DNA from 2 places in the Shewanella sp. SM55 genome. Region 2 is predicted to be linked to the other one. Evidence: riboswitches for the same ligand, from Rfam matches in the RefSeq annotation. Region 2 holds a riboswitch; the other holds the start of a gene.
What was found. Region 2 has a riboswitch for cobalamin ahead of L5L91_RS06430 (TonB-dependent receptor). Riboswitches for the same ligand answer to the same signal wherever they lie in the genome.
Positions count from the first base shown of each region.

Region 1: linked by a shared signal. The riboswitch ahead of L5L91_RS07060 (ABC transporter ATP-binding protein) and the one ahead of L5L91_RS06430 (TonB-dependent receptor) in region 2 are both predicted to bind cobalamin.

Region 1 covers NZ_JAKKRS010000003.1:396,927-409,564, reverse strand. Annotated here, with positions in the region: gene L5L91_RS07095 (DUF2235 domain-containing protein) at 1-817, opposite strand, end outside; gene cobO (cob(I)yrinic acid a,c-diamide adenosyltransferase) at 1,025-1,648, opposite strand; gene L5L91_RS07085 (cobyric acid synthase) at 1,708-3,327, opposite strand; gene cobU (bifunctional adenosylcobinamide kinase/adenosylcobinamide-phosphate guanylyltransferase) at 3,433-4,095, opposite strand; gene L5L91_RS07075 (adenosylcobinamide-GDP ribazoletransferase) at 4,092-4,880, opposite strand; gene cobT (nicotinate-nucleotide--dimethylbenzimidazole phosphoribosyltransferase) at 4,987-6,069, opposite strand; gene L5L91_RS07065 (FecCD family ABC transporter permease) at 6,278-7,408, opposite strand; gene L5L91_RS07060 (ABC transporter ATP-binding protein) at 7,405-8,286, opposite strand; cobalamin riboswitch at 8,385-8,561, opposite strand; gene L5L91_RS07055 (histidine phosphatase family protein) at 8,783-9,508, opposite strand; gene metH (methionine synthase) at 9,785-12,638, shown strand, end outside.
Region 2 covers NZ_JAKKRS010000003.1:228,901-241,538, forward strand. Annotated here, with positions in the region: gene L5L91_RS06390 (phosphoribosyltransferase) at 1-60, shown strand, start outside; gene L5L91_RS06395 (glycerophosphodiester phosphodiesterase family protein) at 148-1,425, opposite strand; gene L5L91_RS06400 (DUF3622 domain-containing protein) at 1,796-2,098, shown strand; gene L5L91_RS06405 (DUF3103 domain-containing protein) at 2,479-3,663, shown strand; gene azu (azurin) at 3,763-4,239, opposite strand; gene rbsK (ribokinase) at 4,533-5,444, opposite strand; gene rihA (pyrimidine-specific ribonucleoside hydrolase RihA) at 5,464-6,420, opposite strand; gene L5L91_RS06425 (hypothetical protein) at 6,655-8,097, shown strand; cobalamin riboswitch at 8,232-8,466, shown strand; gene L5L91_RS06430 (TonB-dependent receptor) at 8,575-10,536, shown strand; gene L5L91_RS06435 (HDOD domain-containing protein) at 10,816-11,544, shown strand; gene L5L91_RS06440 (LysR family transcriptional regulator) at 11,625-12,530, opposite strand.

The DNA.
Region 1 (12,638 bases), 170 kb from region 2:
CTAAGTGTGGCTCTAGGCTTAAATTAAATTTCTGCGCCTCGGATATCATCCACAACAGTGCAATATCCGACAACAATGAACCGTCTTTATCGGGTTTATAACTGCCGCCAATATTGCTATGGGCGCCCGCAAACCACACTTGCTGCATGTCCATATTGTCGCGTAGTTGCCAAATAGTCGGCTCAAAATCACTGCGGTGTTCATCTATGGCTAAGGCATGGCGGGCAACGCGCACATTGCGGCCAATTTTAGTGTCGTAAAACTCGTCTTTATCTTCGAACAAGCCTAAAAATGAAATAGGGATCCCCATAGCACCCACGGTATCCCACACACCAACAAACTTGATTTCCCGTGATTCATGACTGTATTTAGCTCTAAATTCGAGGGATTTTTCACCATCAGGCGCAAAGGGCGCACTGCTTTTTTTATAGTGATCGAAAGCTTGTTGAATCAACGCCGCATCGGGGCGTTTAAGTATGCCGCAGTTATTAATCAAGCCACACAAACAACGCACAGTGTAAGCACCACGGCTAAAACCAAAGAGATAAATCTCATCGCCAGGGGAATAGTTTTGCACTATATAGCGATACCCATCCATGATGTTTTTATGCAAACCGCGCCCTGTCGCACCACCGATGGTTTGATCGTAATAGGAACCCACGCCCCAATCATAAAATACCTGCTGGGGTTTGCCATCAGCCGCTATCGGGCTGATAGCACGCGCGAGGCGCAGCACATTGGTTGGGAAATCGACCTTAAGATCTTTCTCGGGCCGATTCCAAGTCCCATCGGCACAAATCACGATACGCTTATTCATAGGATCATCCTTGAGAACGCTTTGAACACTGAACGGCTAGAGGCTAACCCATAGTCACTAACAACAAATTGTCGCTAGTTGCTAATAGGCAGTTAATAGTCCTCAAACTTAGCGCATTTTATGCCTGTGCTAAAGCCATTCGCGCGTCTTACTTAACATTGCAACCAACAATGCTGCGTCACTTATGCGCCGACATTTAAGGTTCAATTAGTAATCAAAACCTTGCTGTGCCTTGATACCCGCTTCAAAGGCATGTTTAATCGGTTGCACTTCGCTGACAGTATCAGCCAGCTCGATAATCGCGCGATGACAAGCGCGGCCAGTGATAATCACATGCTGCATCGGTGGGCGATTTTTAAGTGCGCTAAGCACGCGTTCCACATCCAGATAGTGATAGCTCACCATATAGGTGAGTTCATCGAGCATCACGCAATCTATGCTCTCATCTTGCAGCAGGGCTTCGGCGGCTTCCCAAGCGAGTACTGCGGCGGCGGTATCTTTTTCTTTATCTTGGGTTTCCCAGGTAAAACCTGTGCCCATTACATGAAACTCAACCCCTGCACCTTCGAGTAAATTACGCTCACCGCACTCCCAAGTGCCTTTGATAAATTGCACGACCGCGGCTTTTTTACCGTGACCGACGGCGCGGGCCACAGTGCCAAAACCTGAGGTCGATTTGCCTTTACCGTTACCGGTTAACACCAGCAGAATCCCCTTCTCCTCTTGGGCGGCGGCAATTTTAGCATCCACACCTGCTTTCACTTTTTGTTGGCGAGCCTTGTGGCGTTCGGCCTTGATTTGCGCTTGTTCGTTGTCGTTTTGTGCTGTCATGGTCTTCTCTTCACTCTGCTGCTAAAAATGTCTGCTTCTAAAACTTATGTTTCTAAAACTTATGTTTCTAAAATTGGCTGTAATTTTTGCATGTCTAAATGCTCAGCTAACACATCGGCTAAACGATCGAGCTGCTGCTCACGTATTTGATTGATATCTATCGCCTTAGCATCGTTTAATCCCGCCCAGCGTAAAATCAACTGACACGCATCCGGGCTATCAAACAGCCCATGTAAATAAGTGCCAAGGATTTGCCCATCATCACTTTGCAGGCCATCGGCAAAGCTCATAGATGTGGAATCAGGGATTAACTGCAAGGGCGCATTCGTTTGTTCAAGCCTAGGGATAAGATAGCTTGATTCACCGCAGTGGATTTCATAGCCCTTAACAGCAACCTTTTGCCCAAGTAACGTTAGCTCACCGCTCACTCGCCGTAACTGTTTTTCGGCTTTCAGTTCTGTGCTCAGCGGCAGGTAGCCAAGTCCTGCGGTATCACCCGCACTGTCTTCAATGCCTAAGGGATCGGCAATGCTTTGGCCTAACATTTGATAGCCGCCGCAAATGCCGAGCACTTTGCCGCCGTAACGCAGGTGTGTGGCGATATCTTTATCCCAGCCTTGCTGGCGTAAAAAGGCTAAATCGGCGCGCACATTCTTACTACCGGGTAAGATCAATACATCGGCAGCGGGCAAATGAGTCGCGTGACTCGCGGCTTGGGTTTGCAACGACACATAATCAAAATCAATATCGGGATGCAGCCGCAGCGGATCAAAATCCGTGTGATTACTGATCCTCGGGTACACTAATACCCGCACTTTTAAGCGGCTGTTAGCACCTTTAGTCGGCGAGCTTATCAGCGCATCTTCGGCATCGAGATGTAAATCATGCAGATAAGGCAACACGCCTAAAACAGGTTTTTGAGTATAAGCTTCAAGCCAATCGAGCCCTGATTGCAACAGGCTAATATCACCACGGAAACGGTTGATCACAAAGCCCTTTACCCGCGCCTGTTCGGATTCTGATAACAAGGCCAAGGTCCCGACCAAATGGGCAAATACGCCACCTTTATCGATATCGGCAATGATAATCACAGGGCAATCCACAGCTTCGGCAAATCCCATGTTGGCAATATCACCTTCACGCAGATTGATCTCCGCTGGACTACCCGCGCCTTCCACCACTATGGTTTGATACTGGGCCGTCAATCGCTCGAAGGATTCCAGCACAGCGCCAAGCGCCATTGCCTTATAATCCTTAGATTTAGGCCCAAAAAAGGCCGAGGCTTCGAGTGTTGTCAGGGCTTTGCCATGAACGATAATTTGCGCGCCCGTGTCCGAGCTTGGTTTAAGCAGTATGGGATTAAAATCGGTATGGGGCTCAAGATAACAGGCCACGGCTTGCAAGGCCTGTGCGCGGCCAATCTCGCCGCCATCAATAGTGACAGCGCTATTGAGCGCCATATTTTGCGGCTTAAAGGGCGCAACCTTAATCCCCTGACGAGCGAGCAAACGACAAATGCCTGCGACTAAGGTGCTCTTGCCCGCATCCGATGTAGTGCCCTGCACCATCAAGACTGCCGCGCGCCGAGGTGAATTAACCGCAAGCGTATTAACTACAGGTGTGTCAGCGGTATCGAGTGCATTAGCACAGGCTGTGTTGTCTGTGTTTGGAGAGGACATAGGTTTAAAAGGCTTATTCTAGTTTGCAGTCATTAACATAACAGCTCAGTCTAAAAATCACTTAAGTATGCAACTTAAGCTTAAAACGTGGACTGAGCCCAAAGTCTAAAGTGGTTTCAATGCTAAGGGTAAACCGGCGACCACTAAGGTGACATTGTCCGCTAAGGTCGCCACGGCTTGATTTAACCAGCCTGCTTCATCGACAAATTGTCGGCTCAACTCACCTAAGGGCACTATGCCAGAACCGACTTCGTTACTGATCAAAATCACCACTCCCTCAAGCTCGACGAGGGAATCCACAAAAGCGGTTTTCTCGGCCTGCCAACTCGCATGAGCTTTATCGTCAGAGGTTGAAGTGGCAGAGGTTGAAGTGGCAGAGGTTGAAACGGCAAAGGTGGAAGTGGCAAAGTCAGTCGCATTCCACTCAGTCGGCGCGGGTTCATCATCGATGTTAATGTTCGATGCAAGTAATTGATTCGTTAACCAAAGAGTTAAACAGTCTACTAAAATCACTCGCCCAGGTTTTGCTAACTGTTTTAACAGTGCAGTGAGGGCGAGCGACTCTTCAAACAATTGCCATTCGATACCATCGTCCGATCGTCCCGCTTGATGCTTGGCGATACGTGTCGCCATTTCATCATCTAGCGCCTGCGCCTGCGCCGTCGCCACATAGCATGCATCGAAGCCGAGCGCAGTGTACTGACGCACTAAGGCTTCGCCGTAGTGACTCTTACCGCTACGGGCGCCGCCTAGGACGAGATGGATCACAGTATGTTACCCACAACGAGCAATACAAAATAACACACAATTTCAGATATTTGCTGCGCCGCGCCTAAGGTATCACCCGTGTAACCGCCAATCTGGCGTCTAAAGATCACTATGATCAAACGGCGCAGTCCTATCATCACCAATAGCAATGACAATGCCGCTAACCCCTTGAGGAATAACAGCACTAATACGCCGCTGGCGATCAGGATAAGCAGCTCATTAATGCCTTGATGTTGCGATAGCGGCTTAGACTTACTGGTTTCGTCATCGCGGACATATTTTTCACTAAAGATGATACTGGCTGATACCACACGACTCACAGTGTGCGCGACGATAAGTGCTGAACCCGCCACGACAGGATCGTACAGAGCCAACTCGACTAGCAACTGCCATTTCAGCAGCAAGGCCAACATCAGCGCCAGTGCGCCATAACTGCCAAGGCGCGAGTCTTTCATGATCCGCAGCTTGTCTTCAGCCGTCCAACCCCCGCCAAAACCGTCGAAGGTATCGGCGAGGCCATCCTCATGGAATCCGCCCGTGAGCAAGACGCCAACCAACATAGCTAAAAGAACAGAAACGCCGGCGGGGAGCCAGTTCTGCGTCAGCCAAAACACTATGGCGCTTAACAAACCGACCAGAAGACCGACGAGACCGAAATAACGGCTGGCCTTATTCAACTTATCGCTATCGACTTCGACCCACTTAGGCATAGGAATGCGGGTAAAATAGCCCATGGCAACTAAAAATAAATCTATCTCTTTGTGCCAGCTTTCGCGTTCTGACATAAAGCATCCTTAGTGAATTCACACTTGCTGCAAGGTTTAAAATTAAAACGGTTGGCTAAAAAGCTATTATTTTAAATAAGTAAAATAAGCGACTTAGCAGAGCACATCATACAACAGCCTCAATCCCCGCATCACTAAAACTCGCCATTTGATTGTAAAAATTTACTGAGGCTTGAATAAGCGGCAACGCCAAGGCTGCACCCGTACCTTCGCCTAACCTTAGCCCTAGGGATAATAAAGGTTTAGCTTGCAAAAATTCTAACATTCGCAGATGACCTTGCTCATCGGATTGATGGGCAAAAATCAAATAATCACGCACATTGGGGGCGATTTGCACCGCGACTAATGCCGCCGCTGTCGCGATAAAACCGTCCACGACCACCAGCATTTTACGTTCAGTGGCAGCTAACATAGCTCCCGTCATCTGCACAATTTCAAAGCCTCCTAGGCAAGCTAACACTGACTTAGGTCCAGTTAAGGCGCTTTGATGCAGTAATAACGCGAGCTCAATCAGCATCAGTTTACGTTCTAAGGTTTCGCTATTAATGCCAGTACCACGGCCAACGCAATCAATCACATCCAGCTGCATAATCGCCGCCATAATAGCCGCAGCAGAGGAGGTATTGCCTATGCCCATTTCACCAAAGGCGACTAAGTTACAACCCGCTTGATGGTGACGTTCAATCAAATCGCGCGCCATAGCAAAGCCTTTATCGACGGTTTCCAGCGCCATCGCGGGTTCTAAATGAATCGCCCCTGTGCCCGCGCCAAGACGTTGATCGATAATGCCTTCAACCCCTTCAACTGGCGTTAACATACCGCAATCGATCACTTCGAGCTTAAAGCCCACCTGCCGACAAAAAACGTTAATCGCCGCGCCGCCATGGGCAAAGTTTTGCACCATTTGGTGAGTCACTTCGCTAGGGGCAATCGACACGCCTTCTGCGGCAATGCCATGATCCCCCGCAAACACTAACATGGTTGGACGGACTATTTTGAGCACATCCGTTTGTGGCTGCCCCGTTTGTTGCAAATCAGTCGCTTGCACGCGGGCAATCTGCAAGGCTAAGGATTCGAGCTGACCTAAGGCACCGGGCGGCTTAGTCTTAAGATCAATTTTCTGCAGAATCACCAGATCCTGCGCTTTACTCACAGGGCTTATTTGAAAAGACACGGCTGACTGAGACATCCACACTCCACTTTGTAATCTACATTAAATAACCACAACGCATCCCGCGTTTATGACGAACATGTCCAATTGTGCATTTCCAATCGCGGGTGGGATATCAACAGAAATACTGATTATCCCGTCAGTCTGCACTTACGACATGACTCTAGGATGACGACTTAACTCTGGGTTTACGTCCTGACTAGGTGCCTACGGCATGACCTTGTATTTACGGCATGACTCTACGCTTACGCAAAATCAGCAAAAAGAACATGCTACCTATGGCGGCCGTGATAATGCCCACAGGCAACTCTTGATTACCCAATAAACAGCGCGCTAATACATCAATCCACACCATAAATAATCCGCCCACCAACGCCGTTAATAAAATCGGCTGACGACCGGGGAACAGCATGCGTACTGTGTGGGGGATCATTAACCCGACAAAACCGATACCGCCACAGGTAGCCACCAAAATAGCGGTAATCAAGGAGCAGAGCAGCAACATATTGAGACGCAGCTTAGGCACATTCACCCCTAAGGTATGCGCCGTTTCATCCCCCGCCTGCAACGCCATGATCTGCCGTTTCATGCCTAAAATAATGAATAAACTCGCGCCAATCACCAGTGTCGGCAGTACTAACAAGGACCAACTGGCCTTAGCGAAACTGCCTAAACTCCAAAACAGCACAGAGGCTGTCGCCTGCGGACTGGCGAAATACAGCAGCAGACTCGTTAATGCGCCGAACATAAAGGAGGTCGCCACACCAGAGAGCAGCATGCGCTCCACTTGGCTATTGAGCCCTAAGCCTGACAAAGCAAGCACTATCAACACCGACAAACTCGCGCCAATAAAAGCGCCCAAGGGCAAGCTAAACCAAAGTAATCCAGACAAGGCACCCGAACCGCTAAAAAGCCCAGAATGTGCCGCCATGCCCGCATTATCAAAAAATCCAGAGCCAGTGAATAAGGTCAACATCACCACAGCGCCAAAGGACGCGCCAGAGCTAATGCCAAACAAATAGGGATCGGCGAGCGGATTGCGAGTCACGGTTTGCAACACACTGCCCGCCAGTGACAAACCCGCTCCCGCCACAAAAGCCAGTAAAATGCGCGGCAACCTGAGCTCCATCACAATGCGCTCAGTCATGCCATTGGCTTGAGTGAGGTTCGTCGCTTTATTGATAAATACTTGAATAACATCCGTAAAACTGATGTTCGCCGCACCAAAACTCGTCGCGGCAATAGGCGTTATCAAAGTGATGATACCTAATACGAGCAGCATCAGTTGTTGTCTCGTCAACGGTGTCACGATACGCCCCAAATATGAGATGAAATATTTTTTACTCCCCAGAGTCATCCGCCCTCGCCTCGCTCATTCAGGCCATGATCTACATGGTGATAACCATAAAAATAGCTGATTAAGGGCTTTTTATGTTGTGGATGGGGCGATACCTGAGCACACACGCCAAACACATCGCCAATTCGCGCCTCGGTTAATACTTCGGTTGGCGTCCCCATAGCGCTGACGTCCCCGTTATGGATCAACAGCAAACTGTCGCACAGGGCACTGGCTAAATTAAGATCATGAATAGAGGCAATCACGCTGATGCCAAGGCTACGCACCAATTCGAGGATTTGAATTTGATAGCGCACATCGAGGTGGTTCGTTGGCTCATCGAGGATTAAAAGCTGCGGCTGCTGCACTATGGCGCGGGCAATCAAGGCGCGTTGCTTTTCACCGCCAGATAAGTGCTCATATTGTTGGTGCATCTTATGGCTCAAGCCGACTTTCTCTAAAGCCTTAGCAATACGCTCAATATCACAGCTCGAATTGGTATCGAACATACCCTTGTGGGGCGTTAAGCCCATGCTGACTAATTGCTCTGTGGTGAGGTCAAAATAGTGCGGTGTATCCTGCTGTACTACGGCGACGCGACAGGCAAACGCCTTGGGCGACAAGCGCTCAATATCTTGATCAAAAAGGGTAATTTTGCCCTGAGTTGGGCGAACAAACCGATACAAACAGCGCAGCAAGCTAGACTTGCCCGCACCGTTAGGCCCAATCAGCCCCAGCATCTGCCCCGTTGGCAGCGTAAAGTTAATATCGGAAAGTATGGTTTTGCCATCGATACACCAGCTCAACTGGCTCACATTGAGCGCGACTGACGGGCTCAATGACGGGTTAGTGTCACTGTCATTCACGGGGCTATTAGTTTGGATTGCGGAAAGTTTCACCTAAGCGGCGCTCCTATCGAGTCCAAACCTGTATAAAAAAGGTTGTGCATATTGTCATCTGCTCCCTCGAGTCACCCGCTCGAGAACTAAGGCTGCACGCAGCGATAACAGAAATAGGCAGGTCTCCTGACTCGTAGGGAAGAAGATTCGAGATCTTTTTCACTACTCACAGTTGCGGGCACAGTTCGGGCTGACTGACGAGCAGTTCCCCGATTCCCTATTATGTTTGGGTTGATATGCTCTTTGTTAACAACGCCACTGTGAATTAAAACAACGGAGCGATTCGAACAAAGAGAGTCTATTCCCAACACCTATTTCTGCGACGTTATCACTCATTGCGCATGTAATACGCTATCTGGTTCAAACGTCAGGGAAAAGCATTATCCTACATCTATACCATTAGGCAATGCTGTTTAAATCAGAATATTTTCATGTCAGCTTATTCTCGCCAAACGATCACGCCTACATGATAGCGCCGAGATAGTGAAATAAGGCCTCAACACCTGCGCCCACTAGGCCAATCTAAACGCCAATAGCAGACACCCTGTTCATCTTGCAGCACATTAATGCTCACCACGGCCGCCACGGGTAAATCGAGTTGACTATAAAACCCCACCGCCCGTTCAACCCCTAGGGCACGCGCCATTAAGTGACGGATCACCCCGCCGTGGGTCACGACCCACACTTGAGTGGCTGGCATATTGTCAGCGGTTTCATTAACGGCACTGTTTTCATTACCCATTTTATGTGAGTCAAGGGTCAATCGTTCAAACTCGGCGGCGAGTATCTGGTCAATCGTCCCATTCACCCGCGACTCAAAACTTGCCATAGTTTCACCATTAGGCAGCGGAGTTTGCCAAGGGTTTTGCCAATACGCAGCTAAGCGTTCGCCCTCTTGTTGATACAGTTCATCGAGCCGACAACCGTCCCAATCACCAAAATCAATTTCCTGTAAACCCGACAAACACTGCGCCTGCAATGGCCTTGACTCAGATATCAGTGCCGCCGTCGAATGCAACTCGGCGGCAAAAGCGTGGGCAAAATCGGCGCAGCGGCGTGAAATCGAGCTATAAATCGCGCTACACACGCTGGCCTGTGACTCAACTGCTGCCGACATTTGTTGCCAACCCTTTTTACTCAAAGGCACATCCACACGACCCCGCAAAATAGCGCCGCCTTCACACTCACCGTGGCGTAACAATAACAACCGAACTTGTTTCATATATGCCTTTTTAGTTAGGGACTAGATGCTAGGAACTCAAGCCAAGTGCCTAAATTCTTGATTCTCGATTCTCGATTCTCGCTCCTAATGCCTTTGACTTTCATCTTGCCCTGACAATCATAAGTCGCGTATTATGGACGTCTATACGTTTAAATGTCCAAAGCAAATTTTTAAGAACAAGTATTCAAAAAATGTCGGCTGACGACAATAAAATGCACTTAGCATAACAATGGCCGATTTTTGGACTTAACTTAGCTGTATTTAAGGTAATTATTTATGACGATACCCTCAACCAAAGCCAGCCAAATATTAGCAGACATTCGCAAACAGCTTGCAGAGCGCATTCTGATCTTAGACGGTGCCATGGGCACTATGATCCAAGGCTACAAGCTGGAAGAAGAGGACTATCGCGGCGAACGCTTTAAAGATTGGCATACGGATGTCAAAGGTAACAACGACCTCTTGGTGTTGTCACAGCCTCACATCATCAAACAAATTCACACCGACTACTTAAACGCCGGTGCCGACATCATTGAAACCAACACCTTTAACGCCACCACCATCGCCATGGCAGACTACGACATGCAGTCGCTGTCCGCCGAAATTAACTTAGTCGGCGCGCGCCTCGCCCGTGAAGCCTGTGATGAAGCCTTTGCTGCCACAGGCATTCCACGCTACGTCGCCGGTGTGTTAGGCCCCACTAACCGTACGTGTTCGATTAGCCCTGATGTGAACGACCCAGGCTACCGCAACGTCAGCTTCGATGAGTTAGTGATTGCTTACAAAGAATCCACTAAGGCACTGATTGAAGGCGGCGCGGATATCATTATGGTCGAGACCATATTCGATACCTTAAACGCCAAAGCCGCGCTGTTTGCGATTGAATCGGTATTCGATGACTTATTCGGTCAGCATTCAAAAGACAGATTGCCAATCATGATTTCGGGCACCATTACCGATGCCTCTGGCCGCACACTGACTGGCCAAACGACCGAAGCCTTTTACAATTCCCTTCGTCATATCAAGCCCTTATCTATCGGTCTTAACTGTGCACTTGGGCCAAAAGAATTACGCCCCTATGTGGAAGAATTATCCCGCATCAGTGAGTGTTATGTGTCGGCGCATCCGAATGCAGGCCTGCCGAACGAGTTTGGCGGTTACGATGAAACCCCAGAAGACATGGCGAATGTGATCGAAGATTGGGCGCGCGAAGGCATGCTCAATATTATCGGCGGTTGTTGTGGTAGTACGCCTGAACATATCCGCGTGATCCGCGAAGCGGTCGACAGACATAACCCGCGCGTGTTGCCCGATATTCCCGTAGCTTGCCGCTTAGCCGGTTTGGAACCACTGACTATCGACGCCCAATCCCTGTTCGTTAACGTGGGTGAGCGCACCAACGTCACAGGCTCGGCTAAGTTTTTAAAGCTGATCAAAGAAGGCAAGTTTGAGCAAGCGCTCGATGTCGCCCGCGAGCAGGTTGAAAGCGGCGCGCAAATCATCGACATCAACATGGACGAAGGCATGCTCGATGGCGCCGAGATCATGCACAAGTTTTTAAACTTGATTGCCTCTGAACCCGACATCAGCCGCGTACCTATTATGATCGACTCCTCTAAATGGGAAGTGATTGAAGCTGGCCTCAAATGTATTCAAGGCAAGGGCATAGTTAACTCTATTTCCCTCAAAGAAGGCGAAGCCAAGTTTATCGAGCAAGCCACCTTAGTGAAACGCTACGGCGCGGCGGCCATTATCATGGCATTCGATGAGCAAGGTCAGGCCGACACTAAAGCGCGTAAAATCGAAATTTGTACCCGCGCCTATCGGGTGCTGGTCGATAAGGTCGGCTTTCCGCCCGAAGACATCATCTTCGACCCGAATATCTTTGCGATTGCCACGGGTATCGATGAACACGACAACTATGCCGTCGATTTTATTGATGCCATTAAAGCGATTAAAGCCACCCTGCCCCACGCGATGATTTCGGGCGGCGTGTCGAACGTGTCGTTCTCGTTCCGCGGTAACAACCCAGTGCGCGAGGCGATTCACGCGGTATTCCTGTACCACGCCATTAAAGTCGGCATGGACATGGGCATTGTCAACGCGGGCCAATTAGCCATTTACGACGATATCGATCCTGAGCTAAAAGTGCGGGTCGAAAACGTGGTGCTTAACTTGCCCTGCCCAATTGAAGGCTCAAGCAATACCGAGCAGTTACTTGAAATCGCAGAGAAATTCCGCGGTGATGGCGCGCAGGTGGGCAAGAAAGAAGATTTAGAATGGCGCAGCTGGCCGGTGAGCCAACGCTTATCCCATGCGCTAGTGAAAGGCATTACCGAATTTATCGATGAAGATACCGAAGCCGCTCGCCAAGAAGCGAAACGTCCGCTGGATGTGATTGAAGGCGCCTTGATGGACGGCATGAACGTAGTCGGCGACTTATTCGGCTCGGGCAAAATGTTCCTGCCGCAGGTGGTAAAATCGGCGCGGGTGATGAAAAAAGCCGTGGCTTACTTAAACCCCTATATCGAGCTAGAAAAGGTCGAAGGCCAATCTAATGGCAAGATTTTGATGGTGACAGTAAAAGGTGACGTGCACGATATCGGCAAGAATATCGTCGGCGTAGTGCTCGCCTGTAACGGTTTTGAGGTATTCGATTTAGGTGTGATGGTGTCGGTGGAGCGAATTCTCGACGCGGTGAAAGAACACAATATCGATATCATCGGCATGTCGGGCCTCATCACTCCGAGTCTGGACGAGATGGTGCATAACGTGAAAACCTTCCACCGTGAAGGCTTAACCATTCCGGCGATTATCGGCGGCGCCACTTGCTCTAAAATCCACACAGCGGTGAAAATTGCGCCCCATTATCCCCATGGTGCTATTTATATTGCCGATGCGTCCCGCGCCGTGCCTATGGTGAGTAAACTCATCAACAACGAGACTCGCCAAGCGACCATAGACGAAACCTATGCCGAATACGACGACATGCGCACTAAGCGCCTATCCCAAGCCAAGCGCAAAGAGATAGTCTCACTCGAAGCGGCCCGTGAAAACCGCTGCCAACACGATTGGGCCAATTACACCCCGTTCACGCCAAACGTGCTCGGTCGCCAAGTGTTTGATAATT
Region 2 (12,638 bases):
CCTGAAGAAATTGCCGAAGGTAAGGGCGATTTAAAGAATATCCAGCACCTGTTTAAATAGCTCGCGGCGAGATATAGATTATTTTCGCAATAAAAAAATGCGTTAACGATTAATCGTTAACGCATTTTTTTTTTCTATATCGATGACTTATAAATCCATACAGTTAGCATAGTAAGTCACTGTGGCGGGCCAGTCGGAGAACACTCCAATCACGCCGACATCTTTCGCCAGTACATCAAGTAATTCAAAGGTATCGCCTTCGTTATCTATCGCTTCGGTAATGCTTTGATAGTAAAAGCCGCCGCCATTTTTTAATAAACCAGATCGCTCCAGCGACCAAGTGATGATCTTAAGCCCTGCGCCTTTGGCGGCCTTAGCGTATTCCGAAGGAATGATCTTTTTGTCCGCATCTAAGGCGACTAATACCCAGAGTGGCGGCGCAATAATTTCGACGCCTTGGGTCTTTAAATCCGCCATTGATGGCGACCAAGTGGCAGAGTTCTGCGGATCAAAGGCGCTGTTATAATCGTATCTGTCATCGAGAAACACGGCTTGCTTCGCAAATTCAGGTGCGTTGGCGACCCAATATTTGATGTCATCTAAGATAAATGATTGAGGGAATACTTGCGAAGCATCGACGCCCGCCGCAGTGTATTCATCCAACATTTTTTGCGCGTAATCCTGCTGAGTAAAACCATCGAAGGGCATAGATACGCTCGCCGCTTTTAGCTCTGGCGTCATCTTCACACCGGCTTTTTTAAACATATCAATACTTTCAGCGTGGGTCATCAAGGTGCCATTGCCAGCATAAAGATCGGTGCGCCAGCTTGGGGTACCATTGATGAATTCGGCCGCAGTGGTCGCTTTTGGATTGTTGCCTTCCATTTTACCCTTGAGGGTTTTAAATTCGGCGAGGGTGATATCGCTGGTGCAACAGGTCGCCGATGCGCTGACGCCATTGGCTGCATCGGCTGGAGTGAATGGGCTCGAACATTTATTAGCCAGTTCAGGCACTGCTAAAATGTTGGTCGTGCTGGCAAGATCGCACTGTGAGTGGCGGCAAACTAAAGCTTTATCGGCGGTGAAGGTGACATCACACTCGACTATGCCTGCGCCCGAATCGATAGCCGCTTGGTAGGATTCCTTTGTATGCTCAGGGAATTGCATTGGTGCGCCACGGTGACCGATAGAAAATTCGCTGCGATAAAAACTGTCAGTGGTGCATTGTTCTAAGCGGGTTTTAAGTGTGCTGTCTTGCATTTGACGTACGAGGAATAAAGGTCTTTCTCCCACTTGAGCAGGAACGGGTTTGCTGGTGGGTGGCGTGATAGCGGCGTTATCATCGTCATTATTGCAACCGGCTAATAAAGCGCTCGTGGCAATTAACAGGCCGAGTGAGAGCGACGAAATAGGGTGTAGTTTCATCAGATTTACCTATGAGTAATGATGTAAGTTATTAATATTAATCAGAAACTCTAAAGTGTTAATGTGACTGAAAAAGCCTATTTGTATGACATAAACAAGAATATATACCGTTTGCACGACGATTATCTAAGGCACGCTAGCTTGCGATAAACTGCCTTAGACAGAGGACGGTCGGGATATATGCACAGTGTTGCTTTAGATGTGAGCATTGACTCCACTGAGCGAGTCGATGAAACTGGCATGAATATTTTCATCTTGGCGATCTTTCTGGGCCGAAATCAAGTACACTGCGCTCCTTTTGTTTTATGATGAGCGTTTGGTTCGCTTGATAAGACAAACGTGACAAGCATCATTTAGGAAATAGAGCAGAATGAGCAAGGGCAAAAAATACGATTTTCGCGTGACACAGGGCGACAACGGTTGGAAAACTGAAATCACTCGTCGCATGACATCAACTAAAACAGTTGTGTCTAAGAGCCATGATGGCTTTGCGACTGAAGCCGAAGCGCAAGCGTGGGGCTTAACTGAATTACAAGTGTTTTTAGGCACGTTAACTGAGCGCAATAAACGTCGTTCAGAGAAACAAGCTAAAGCAAAATTAGCCGCTGCATTAGCGGCTGAAGCGGCAACTGATGCCGAAGATCTTGATGAAGATGATTTCGACGAAGAGTAACACTCATTCGTTTAACCTTGTCTTATCAAGCCAGTGTGACTGTTAGGGCGCGCATAACGCGTTCTGAAACGTCACTCTGGCGATGAACAGCAAAAGGCAGATCTTAAGATCTGCCTTTTGTGATTTTGTCGCTCGCGAAACTGTGCATATCAATTCATTTCATCCTATTTCCTCGTTTATCTTCATACACTCTGTTCGGCTGGACTGATCTACTGATGCTGTCATTAGCTTGTTTTTATCGCATTTAGCCGGGATTACGTACCCTATACCATTAATAATTAACGATAACTATTATCATTTGATTTACTTAGATGCTGCTCTGTGCTCATATGTAAGGAATTCGAACGCACGTTTAACTTTATCAAGGTAAGGGAACTCCTATGAAACTACTTCAATCCAGTTTATTGCTGTGTTTGTCGGCTTCGGCAACCCTGAGTTATGGCCAAGCCTTAGATGGAGAGGCGTTACGCTTACTACAAGCGTCGCTAAAGGATTCGACTTTGGATGCACAAGCGCAGTTAACCAATACTAAACGGGCATTGGCGTTAGATTTAAGCCATCAATATGCGCAGCTCGCGCCTATCTTACAGACTGAAATAAACCAGTATCAGTTAGCAGTGAATGCCGATGACATTCTGTCTCAGCGTAGGCTCAATGATAATGTGATCATCAAAGCCGATGCATCAATTCGCCGAGTGAAGGGCTTAAGTGCCAAAGCGGATTCTCTGGTGCAAGTGCGCCTGGCAGATGAAGCCATGTTGACCCCATGGCAGCAAGGTGAGTCTCCTTTATTTGCCTATGAGCCCGATGGTGACGAGAGTCAGTGGGATTATATTGAAGCCTTTGATATTCATGGGCAAGTGCATCAATTAGACGTGTATAACCTGCCGCAGCAGCCAGTGTTTGTGGTCGGTATCGATAGTAAAAAAGCCTTTGTGGCTGGCTTAGAGGTGATGCGGGCGACATTTGCCGAGGCGCAGTCAGCGAAAAAAGAGGGCGCACTACTGAGCCGTGCGCAAACACAGGCGGTGGCAGACAAGCCTATTTCAACCACAGTGATCAAACAGATATCCTTGAAGGATGACCATGAGCCGTGGATTTCTGGTCGTGCCGAAATTTACGGCATAGTGACTGGGGTTGATCCAAGCCGTGAAGAGCCTGTGCTCGATATCGTCGAAATGCCCTATTTAGATTATGCGGATACGACCTATTATCCGAATCAAATCATCATACATTGGGAGCGTTATCGTTGGGCGGCTGCGGACATGATCTTAATGGAGCATGACGATGGTACTAACTATAAAGTGTTGGCCACTAAGCTGTTGGAAGCGGCGGAGCAGATCTTAAAGTCGATCCCCGATCCTGAAGCTCAGGGTTATGCGCTGATCCCGCAAATCACCAATGGTATTTTAAGTGTAATGCCGGATGCTTGGTTCACCAATGACGATGACTTTGTCGATGTGTATTACACCTTACAGGAAGGGGGTGAATATCCTAACTTGAACGGCGCTAACGGTAATGCGACGACGAGCTTTGCGCCATTAGTCATCCAACCAAGACCATGATGGATTAGTGCGGCTAAATGCAATGGCTGAAATGTAAAAGCGGATCCTAAGATCCGCTTTTTTGTTTTTATCACTTAACGTTAGGCTAAGCCATTCACCTTAAGCTTTTAACTTGAAACTGCCTTGCATAATCGCCCAGTGACCTGGGAAGCTGCAGAAGAATTGGTAGGCTTCGGTGGCGCTCATACCGGCAGTGCTAAAGGTGATAGACGTTGATTCGCCACCGCCCACTAAATCTGTGTGTGCGATAACGCGCGTATCACCGGCTTTGACATAGGCTGCATCAGGACCGGCGCTCATACCTTCGGTCGCTACGGCTGACATATCGGCTGCCTTAGTTAATACCCAGTTATGGCCCATGGCTGCTTTTGGCAAAGTGCCTGAGTGGGTTAAGGTTAAGGTCACTTCTTTACAGCTTGCAGGTACAGACAGCTCTTTAGTGTCAAATTGCATTGCATCAGTGGCGGCAATTTTCAGTTCACATTCGTTGGCACTCGCTTGGCTAGCGAATAATAATCCTAGGCCGATTAGGCTAGTGCTGGTCACGTTACGTAAAGCTGTGCTTTTTGCTTTCATCTGGTACTTCCTTATTTGAACAAGGGTAGCCGAGCCGTTTTGACTCGGACATGCACCTGCTAGCATAAGCAATCTTCATTAAATGGGAATGAAATCAGCGTGTAAATTATGTATATGCAACTTTAGGTTGAAAGCTTGCATCGTTATTGGCGGCAAAATTGTTAGCGGTAAACATAGGTGAGTACTTATTTGGAGTGAACTAAGTACTCAGGAACTATTATTTATGTGTTTGATTTATAAATTATAATTTTTTGTTCTAACGCAGGGCGTCTACTTCAGAACGTCTTACGTTTTTAGTACGAAAGCTCCTGTCGATAGGGAATCGCACGTTGTGCGCCTGGGCGAGTGACAGTAATGGCACTGGCTGCATTGGCAAATCCCACGGCTGCAGCAATCGACATGCCCTCGCTTAAGCCCACAACTAAGGCGCCATTGAAGGTATCCCCTGCGGCGACTGTGTCTATGGCCTGCACTTCAAACGCAGGTATTAGCCCATTAAAACCTGGGCTGCTGATAAATGCGCCACGGCTACCTAAGGTAATGACCACAATCTTTACTCCCTGCTGGTGGAGAAGTTGCGCTGCCATGTGTGCATCATCAATATGGTTGATCTCAACTCCCGTTAAGGCTTCTGCTTCGGTTTCATTGGGGGTAATAATATCTACCCACTTGAGTACATCTTGGCCAAGTGCCGTCGCTGGAGCAGGATTTAGTACAGTCGTCACGCCAAGATTCTTGGCTATTTGCAGCGCCTTTGCCACTGTGGCAGCGGGCGTTTCCAATTGTGCTAACAAGTACTCCGCATTAGCAAACAGAGCGTAATGAGCTTCTAAGTCATCGGGTGAAAGGCTGGCGTTGGCACCTGCGGCAACGCCAATCGTATTCTCACCGTTATCACCGATAAAAATCATGGCAGTGCCTGTGCTCAGTCCGGCTATTTGGCGGATCCCTTCCGCACTGATGCCATCTTTCATCCAGCTTTGACGCATATCATCGCCGATACTGTCTTGGCCGAGATGGCAGATAAAATCAGTGCGTGAACCTGATTTGGCTAAGCGCGCGCAGGCGACGGCTTGATTGGCCCCTTTGCCGCCCTGTTCGAGGCGGTAATCTCGGCTCATTAAGGTTTGCCCTGCAGCGGGCAGGTACTCAAATTTCATCACATGGTCGGCATTTGCACTGCCGATAACGAGTATCTGGCTCATAGAAGACTCACTGTCATTTTTATCTGCGATTGAGATAAGTTGCATCATAGACGCGTAAACTGTCTACCAGTAAATCGACAAAGCCTTGCCTATCGATCCCAAACAGCACAGTCGCATTGGCGGCTTTACCTGTTAACTGATAGCGATCGACCACTGTCATGCCTAAGGTCAACTCACTTTGGGTTTCAATACTTACCCAGCAATCTTGCGCCTCAAATAGCTCAGGTTTAAGCAACCAAGCGATAGTGCAGGGGTCGTGCAATGGCGCACCAATAAAGCCCCATTTAGGATCTCTGTGGTAAATCATAAAGAAATCCAATAATTCGGCGACGCACTGAGCAATTGGATTTTGAATCGCGCGAATGCGTTCTATGTCTTCATCCATGATTTGTGCCTGATGAGTCACATCGAGCCCACACATAGTGATGGGAATACCGGATTTAAAGACAATATCGGCGGCTTCGGGGTCGACAAAAATATTAAACTCGGCGGCTGGGGTCCAATTACCGACACCGGCTGCACCGCCCATTAGCACTATGCGTTCGATCTTGGCGTGTAATTCGCTATGACTCGCCAGTAAAAGGGCGATGTTAGTCAGCGGCCCTGTGGGAATTAAGGTTACTGGCTGATGACTTTGGCGAATTTGCTGCGCCATTAATTCAACTGCGGTAATGGCTTGAGGACTAAAACTTGGATTAGGCAATGCAGGGCCGTCGAGTCCGGTTTCACCATGGACATTGTCGGCAATGATTAATTCGCGGGCTAATGGCTTGGCGGCGCCGCCAGCGACAGGAATATCACTGCGATTTAATAAGGTTAAGATCCGCAGGGCATTATTGAGCGTTTTATCCGGCGTTTGGTTGCCGGCACTAGTGGTGACGGCCAGTGGAACCAGCTCTGGATGGGCGAGAGCTAAAATGAGCGCAATGGCGTCGTCATGGCCGGGATCGCAATCCAGAATAATAGGGCGAGTCATACTGTTACTCCTTTAAACAGCGGTGATGGGGGCTTAGAATAGCATGCCATCAGTTAGGCGCTAGCCTGTGTAGGGGACTTGCAGAGTAAACTGTGAGCATTTTCGTCTTTTTATCAACAAGCTGCTAGAATTCTGCCCATTTTTGACATTAGGCGATGTTAGGTCAATCCATTCTCGCTCTGTCCGCTGCACAACATTGAATGACATCTCCAAGCAAATATAAGGAAATAAGTAATGCTCACTCATCGAATCACTTGGCCTAAGGTTTTACTCGTGGGCATGGTTGCCATGCAGATCTCTGGCTGTAGCGATCCTCAACCTATGGCCGTTGTGGAAAGTAATAACGAGTCATTGCTACAGTTTGATAACGGTAAACTCATCCAATTTAAGGAAAATCCGAGTCCACAGTATCGCCATATTCCCTGTGATTTACCCGCAGTCGAGACTGTGGTCACCAACAGTTCGGCCTTTGCGGCGTTAACAAAATCCGGTGAGGTGATCACTTGGGGTGACAGTTATGCTGGCGGTGATAGCCGCGAGGTGACGGAGCAGCTTAAGCGAGTTAAGCAAATCGTCCCAGTTAAGGACGGGTTTGCCGCGCTACGTCAAGATGGCACTGTGGTGTACTGGGGCAATGCGGGGAAATATAGCCTCGACAAAGCCCTACAAAACCGCATGACCAATATTACCAAGTTGTTCGCCAATCAAGAGGCCATTGCCGCCCTTGATGCCAATGGCAAGGTGCATACTTGGGGTTATGGCCCCTACGGCGGCAATAGCTTACATGTGCAGGATCAATTAGTTGATGTTGTCGATATCTTTGCCAGAGGACGCAGTTTTGTCGCCCTCAAAAAAGAGGGCAGTGCTGTGATTTGGGGGCAGGTTGAAGAGTCGACCAATATGAAAAAGTTACTCCCGCAGCTTACTGATGTGGCGAAGATCGAATATTTTCAACACACCTATGCCGCCTTGAAAAAGGACGGCACTGTGGTGAGTTGGGGTTGGCGCAGTGATGCTTACTCGATCCGCAGCGCCTTAAAGGATGTGGCGAGTATGACGGCAAACAATTGTGCCTTTGCGATTTTAAGTCCTACGGGGGATGCGCATTTTTGGGGCGATGGGATTAACTGTGGTGTCGATTGGATTAAAAAAACCAATATCACAGGGGTAAAAGAGATTATCAGCATTGGCTCAGGCTTTTTATTACTGCGGGATAAGGCCGTGCCGCAAATAGTGGCCGACGATACTGATTACGCTCATATGTTTGGGTTTCACTATGCCCAAGAGATTCTTGATAAATATTGGCAGGAAGGCAGCGTCATTACTCGAGGGCCTGCCTCCTTTGTGTTTACGCGTCCCGATGGCAAAGTGGTACCTGTTGGTTATCGCGCCAACCGTGAAAATGTGGAGAAGTTGATTGCACGTATTCCGCGACTCACTTGGTTAGATGGCGCAAATGACGGTTATGTTGGCATCAGCGAAAAGGGGGAGCTGGTCTCTTGGTCGATGAATTTGCCAATGTTTGACAAGTCGCCGGTACAACCTGCTGACTCGTTAGTGATTAAACCGCTGGATTTTACCCCCGTTGCCCAATGCGAAACCCCTGAGCAGCGTCAGGCGATTTTGAGCAAAGACAGACCAAAACCTGCGGCAAAAAACTGGGATGGCGTTTTCTAGCTCATGTGAGTTTTCTCGCTAACTTGAGATTGATGGACTTTCATCCGTATAGACGTCTATAATGCGCGCGCTCAGGTCTGATATGCTCTGAGCCTTGTTGGGCGTTAACAGGTTGTACGCCCTTTGAACCTAATTTTGAGTCAACCTTCTGTGGTGCTTGCGATGATAGCGTCGTGAGATAATCGGGAAGCCAGTGAAATTCTGGCACTGCCCCCGCAACGGTAAAAGGTGAGAGAGGACCGCGTTTGATTGGTGTGTTCAAGACAGAACCCGAAAGTCAGAATGTGAAAGGTCAGTCTCGCGTTAATCTAACTTTAATGGATTAACATAGCCTAAGTCCGGAGACCGGCCCTAAAGGTGTTTTTGAGATTTCGGTGGGCAGATCTCAAAATGCGATAATCACCGTCAGTATTTACGACTGAATTAACGGTATCGTGGCGTCAATGCCCCGTTTTCCTTGCAGGAGTTAAAGGTAAAATGGGAACAAATCCAACAAAAATCGCGCTGCTGATCGGCAGCCTTTGCAGTTTTTCAATTATCGCGCCCGCTGTGGCGGCTGACGATACCAGCATAGCTAAAGTCGACGAGCATCTTGTCGTGATCGGCCGCTCTGATAAGACCCCGTTAAATATTGCTGCCAATGTGAATGTGATTGATGCTGCGGCTATTGAAATGAGTGGCGCGACTAATTTGACCGACGTCTTACGCGGTCAAAGCGGTATTCAAATTTCGGATAACAATATTGGAACTAGCTTTGCTATGCGTGGTTTTAGCGCCAGCACTGCCGTTAATAACACGCTGATTTTACTTGATGGTCGTCGTCTCAATAATATCGATATCGCCGCACCTAGCCTTAATGCCATTCCGCTTAATCAAGTGGATCGTATTGAAATTTTATCGGGTAGTGCAGGTGTACTTTATGGCGATCAAGCCGTGGGCGGGGTGATTAATATTGTCACTAAGTCCCCTGAAAATACTGGCGGCAGCGTGCAGTTATCTGGCGGTAGTTTTGATACCTATGAAGGTCGTGGTGATGTGTCTGGCGCGATCAACAAAGATTGGCGTTACTTTTTCACCGGTAGTTACAACCAAGGTGACAACTATCGCCAGCATAATGCCAACGAAACCGGCTCTATTCTTGGCCGCATTCAATATAAAACAGCCACAGACTCGTTCTTTGTTGAAACCAGCTACTACGATAACGATCGTGAAAATCCGGGCTCGCTTACTGAAAAGCAATTTAAAGACGATCCCCGTGCTTCATCAAATAAGATAGAGTATGCCCACGAGATGACCACTGCGGCGCGAACGGGTTACCAGCATCAGCTTAATCAAAACTGGGCGCTGGCGGCTGATTTAGATTATAGCGATACCTTAGTGTCTTCTCTTAATTGGGGGGCGAACAGCCATAACACACGCTCACTGTTAATGTTTAGCCCTAAAGCGTTAGCGAATTACAGTACGCGTCAAGGCGAGCTAAGCCTAGTCACAGGTTTAGACATCAGCCGTGGTAAGGCTGATTTTGACACTATGGCGCGCAGTAATGTGCAGCAAATGCAAAGCGCCTATCTACAAGCTACAGTGCCTTTAAGTCATACTTTAAGTTACGTTGTGGGTGGACGATATGCGCGGGTGACCGATGAGTTAGTCGATGGCAATGTCTATCCTAATGGCATGGATTTAGACGAAAATGCCCACGCATTCGAACTGGGTTTAAATTACCGCCCAACTGCGGAGCACAGACTCTACGTGCGCGCCGATGATAACTTCCGTTTTGCCAAAGTGGATGAGCAAGCTTATACATCGCCGGGCGTATTTGGCTTAAAGCCGCAAACAGGCCGTTCCTATGAGGCGGGTTGGGATTGGGCTGTCGCTAGTCAAACCCTACGAGTCAGCCTATATCGTCTCGATTTAGAGGATGAAATTGTTTATGACTCGAGTGCAGTTAAACCCATAGGTGGAAATTTCAACGGTGCAAACGTTAATGCCGACGCTTCTCGTCGTTATGGCGCGGGTGCCGATTGGGATTGGCAGATCACTAAAGCGCTGCAGCTAGGGCTGGAATATAACTATACCGACGCCGAATTTACCGATGGTGCTAACGATGGCAAAGAGCTGTCTTGGGTGGCAAAACACACGGGACGCGGTTATGTCAGCATGGATTTTGCTGAGCATTTCCAAGTATTTGCCGAAGCTATCTACACGGGGGATCGTTTTATCGAAGGCGATAACGCTAATCAAGGTGATAAGCTAGCAAGTTACGTGCTTGGTAATTTAGCCTTGAATTATAATCGTGATGCTTGGCTTGCCAGTCTGCGTATCGATAATGTATTCGATAAAGATTATGTTAGCGCAGGCTATTATGGTGGTGGAACATATAATGGTTATTACTCAGGTCGAGGCCGTGATATTCGTTTCACTGTGGGCTACCGCTTCTAAATATTAATGAGCTATCTAATAACAAAGCCAGACTCAGTCTGGCTTTTTATTTTTTACGCTGAGTTCAAAGAATAAATCTTAAAATAGGTATAGTCTTGAATATCGTTTTAGTAGAGTGGTTTAATTGTCGTTATCTATAGTGTTAGCGGGCAGTCATAACTAAATAGGAGTAATTTATATTTTACTCTGCTGTTTATGGCTGAAATTCTTAGTATTTTAGGTATGATGTGAGCTGTAACCGAATCATCTTATTGTTAATAAACAGGTGTAAAGTGTCTTATGACTGATCTTGAGCAACAGGTTTTTACTCAAGTTAGAGCTATCATAGCGAACGAAGAGCAAGTGATTGGCCGCCGAGGGATTCTAATTCCACTCAAAAAAGCGATCCTTGCTGAAGGCGACATTCGTAATGTGATTGACATTATCTCGAGCGATCCCGCATTGGCAGCGCACATGCTTATGCGCAGTAATTCCGCACAGGCTGCTGTAGTGGAAAATCACAAAACTCGCTCGTTGAAAGAAGCTTTGATCCGCTTAGGTCAAGTTAATATCTATCGCTACGCCTTTACGTTCTATTTAAAAGAACGCCTCGATGAACTGCCACAGCCCTATAAAAAGTTGGTCCAAGGTTATTGGAAGCTGACTGAAGATATTGCAACGGATGCGGTAGATAGCTTAGCGGATATGGAAGGTGTGGAGGTTGATGCTGACGAAGTGCAAACCTTAGCTCTGTTCAGTGTGTTCGGCCAAATTATCGCACTGACCGCATTTGCCTATTTAAATGCTAATGCCGAACAGTCATTTCCTTTAAGTGTGATTAAGTCATTGATTGATAATCAACAACAGACCTTAACCATCGAAGCGTTCGAGGCGTTAGATCTCGATCAGGATCTGCGTCAAGAATTTATGATCGCCCATAATTTGCGTCAGACCCGTAATCCTAATTCATCAGGGTTGATACTGCGCCGTGTCTTGTCTATGCGTGGATTGTTGATGAATCCGCTGTAATTTGTTGATGCTATGAAATAGTCATTTGACTCAATAAACAAGCCTGCATTCGCAGGCTTTTTTACTCAATGTCACCCGCATTAATTCGTCTTCTGCTGGCGGGATAAACCTTCTCTCGCCACCAGTTGTAACCAATTTTGGATCAATGCAGAGTTAGCACTGTGGCGGCGATAGGCACCAAATAGCGGTCGTTTCAGACCTTCTTGGCCGAGTTTTACCGTAGCGAGACTCAGTCCATGTCCTTCATTAATCGACCAGCTTGGCAGCGCAGCTATGCCGTCTTTACAGGCGATACGTTGCAATAACATCATGGTTAAATCACAGGTTTTTTGCTCGCCCGCCTCTATGCCCGCAGGTTCTAAAAAGTGGCGATAAATATCTAAACGTGTCAACGGCACTGGATAACTGATAATAGGCAAGTGTGCTAATTGCTTAGGGGTGACATAGGCTTCTTTCGCTAAAGGATGATCCTTAGCAACCACTAACTTCACTTCAAAATCAAACAAATGCTGGTAGGCGAGTGAATGCCCAGGCACAGGATCTGAGGTTAATACAATATCTAGTTCACCCATTTCTAAGGCATTGAGCGAGTCGAACAAGTGGCGGCTCGACAAGTCTAACTCGGCAGTTGGATGATCTTGCCTAAATTGCTCCATTACAGGCATTAACCAGCGAAAACAGCTATGGCACTCAATGCCGACACGCAACTGATTGGTTTCGGTTTCCAGCCCATTCTTCAAATCTGTCTCGGTTTCTAACACCTTAGGCAAAATCTCTTCGGCCAGATGCAGCAGGCGTGCACCTTCTTGGGTGAATGACAGTGGCTTACTCTTACGCACAAAAATGGGCGAGTTAATCCTTTGCTCCAACTCCTTAATCTGGTGTGAGAGGGCGGATTGAGTGACAAAACGTTTTTTGGCTGCGCCCGCCAAACTGCCGCTTTCTTTCAGGGCCATTAAGGTTCGCAGGTGTCTTAGTTCGATCATGTTCACTCCAAGTGAATTTCGCTCATGTTGTGCTTGAAATCAATTCGGTTGCTGGAATAGAGACTAACACAATAAACTTCTAGACGTCCAGACGCCCATTGTTATTTA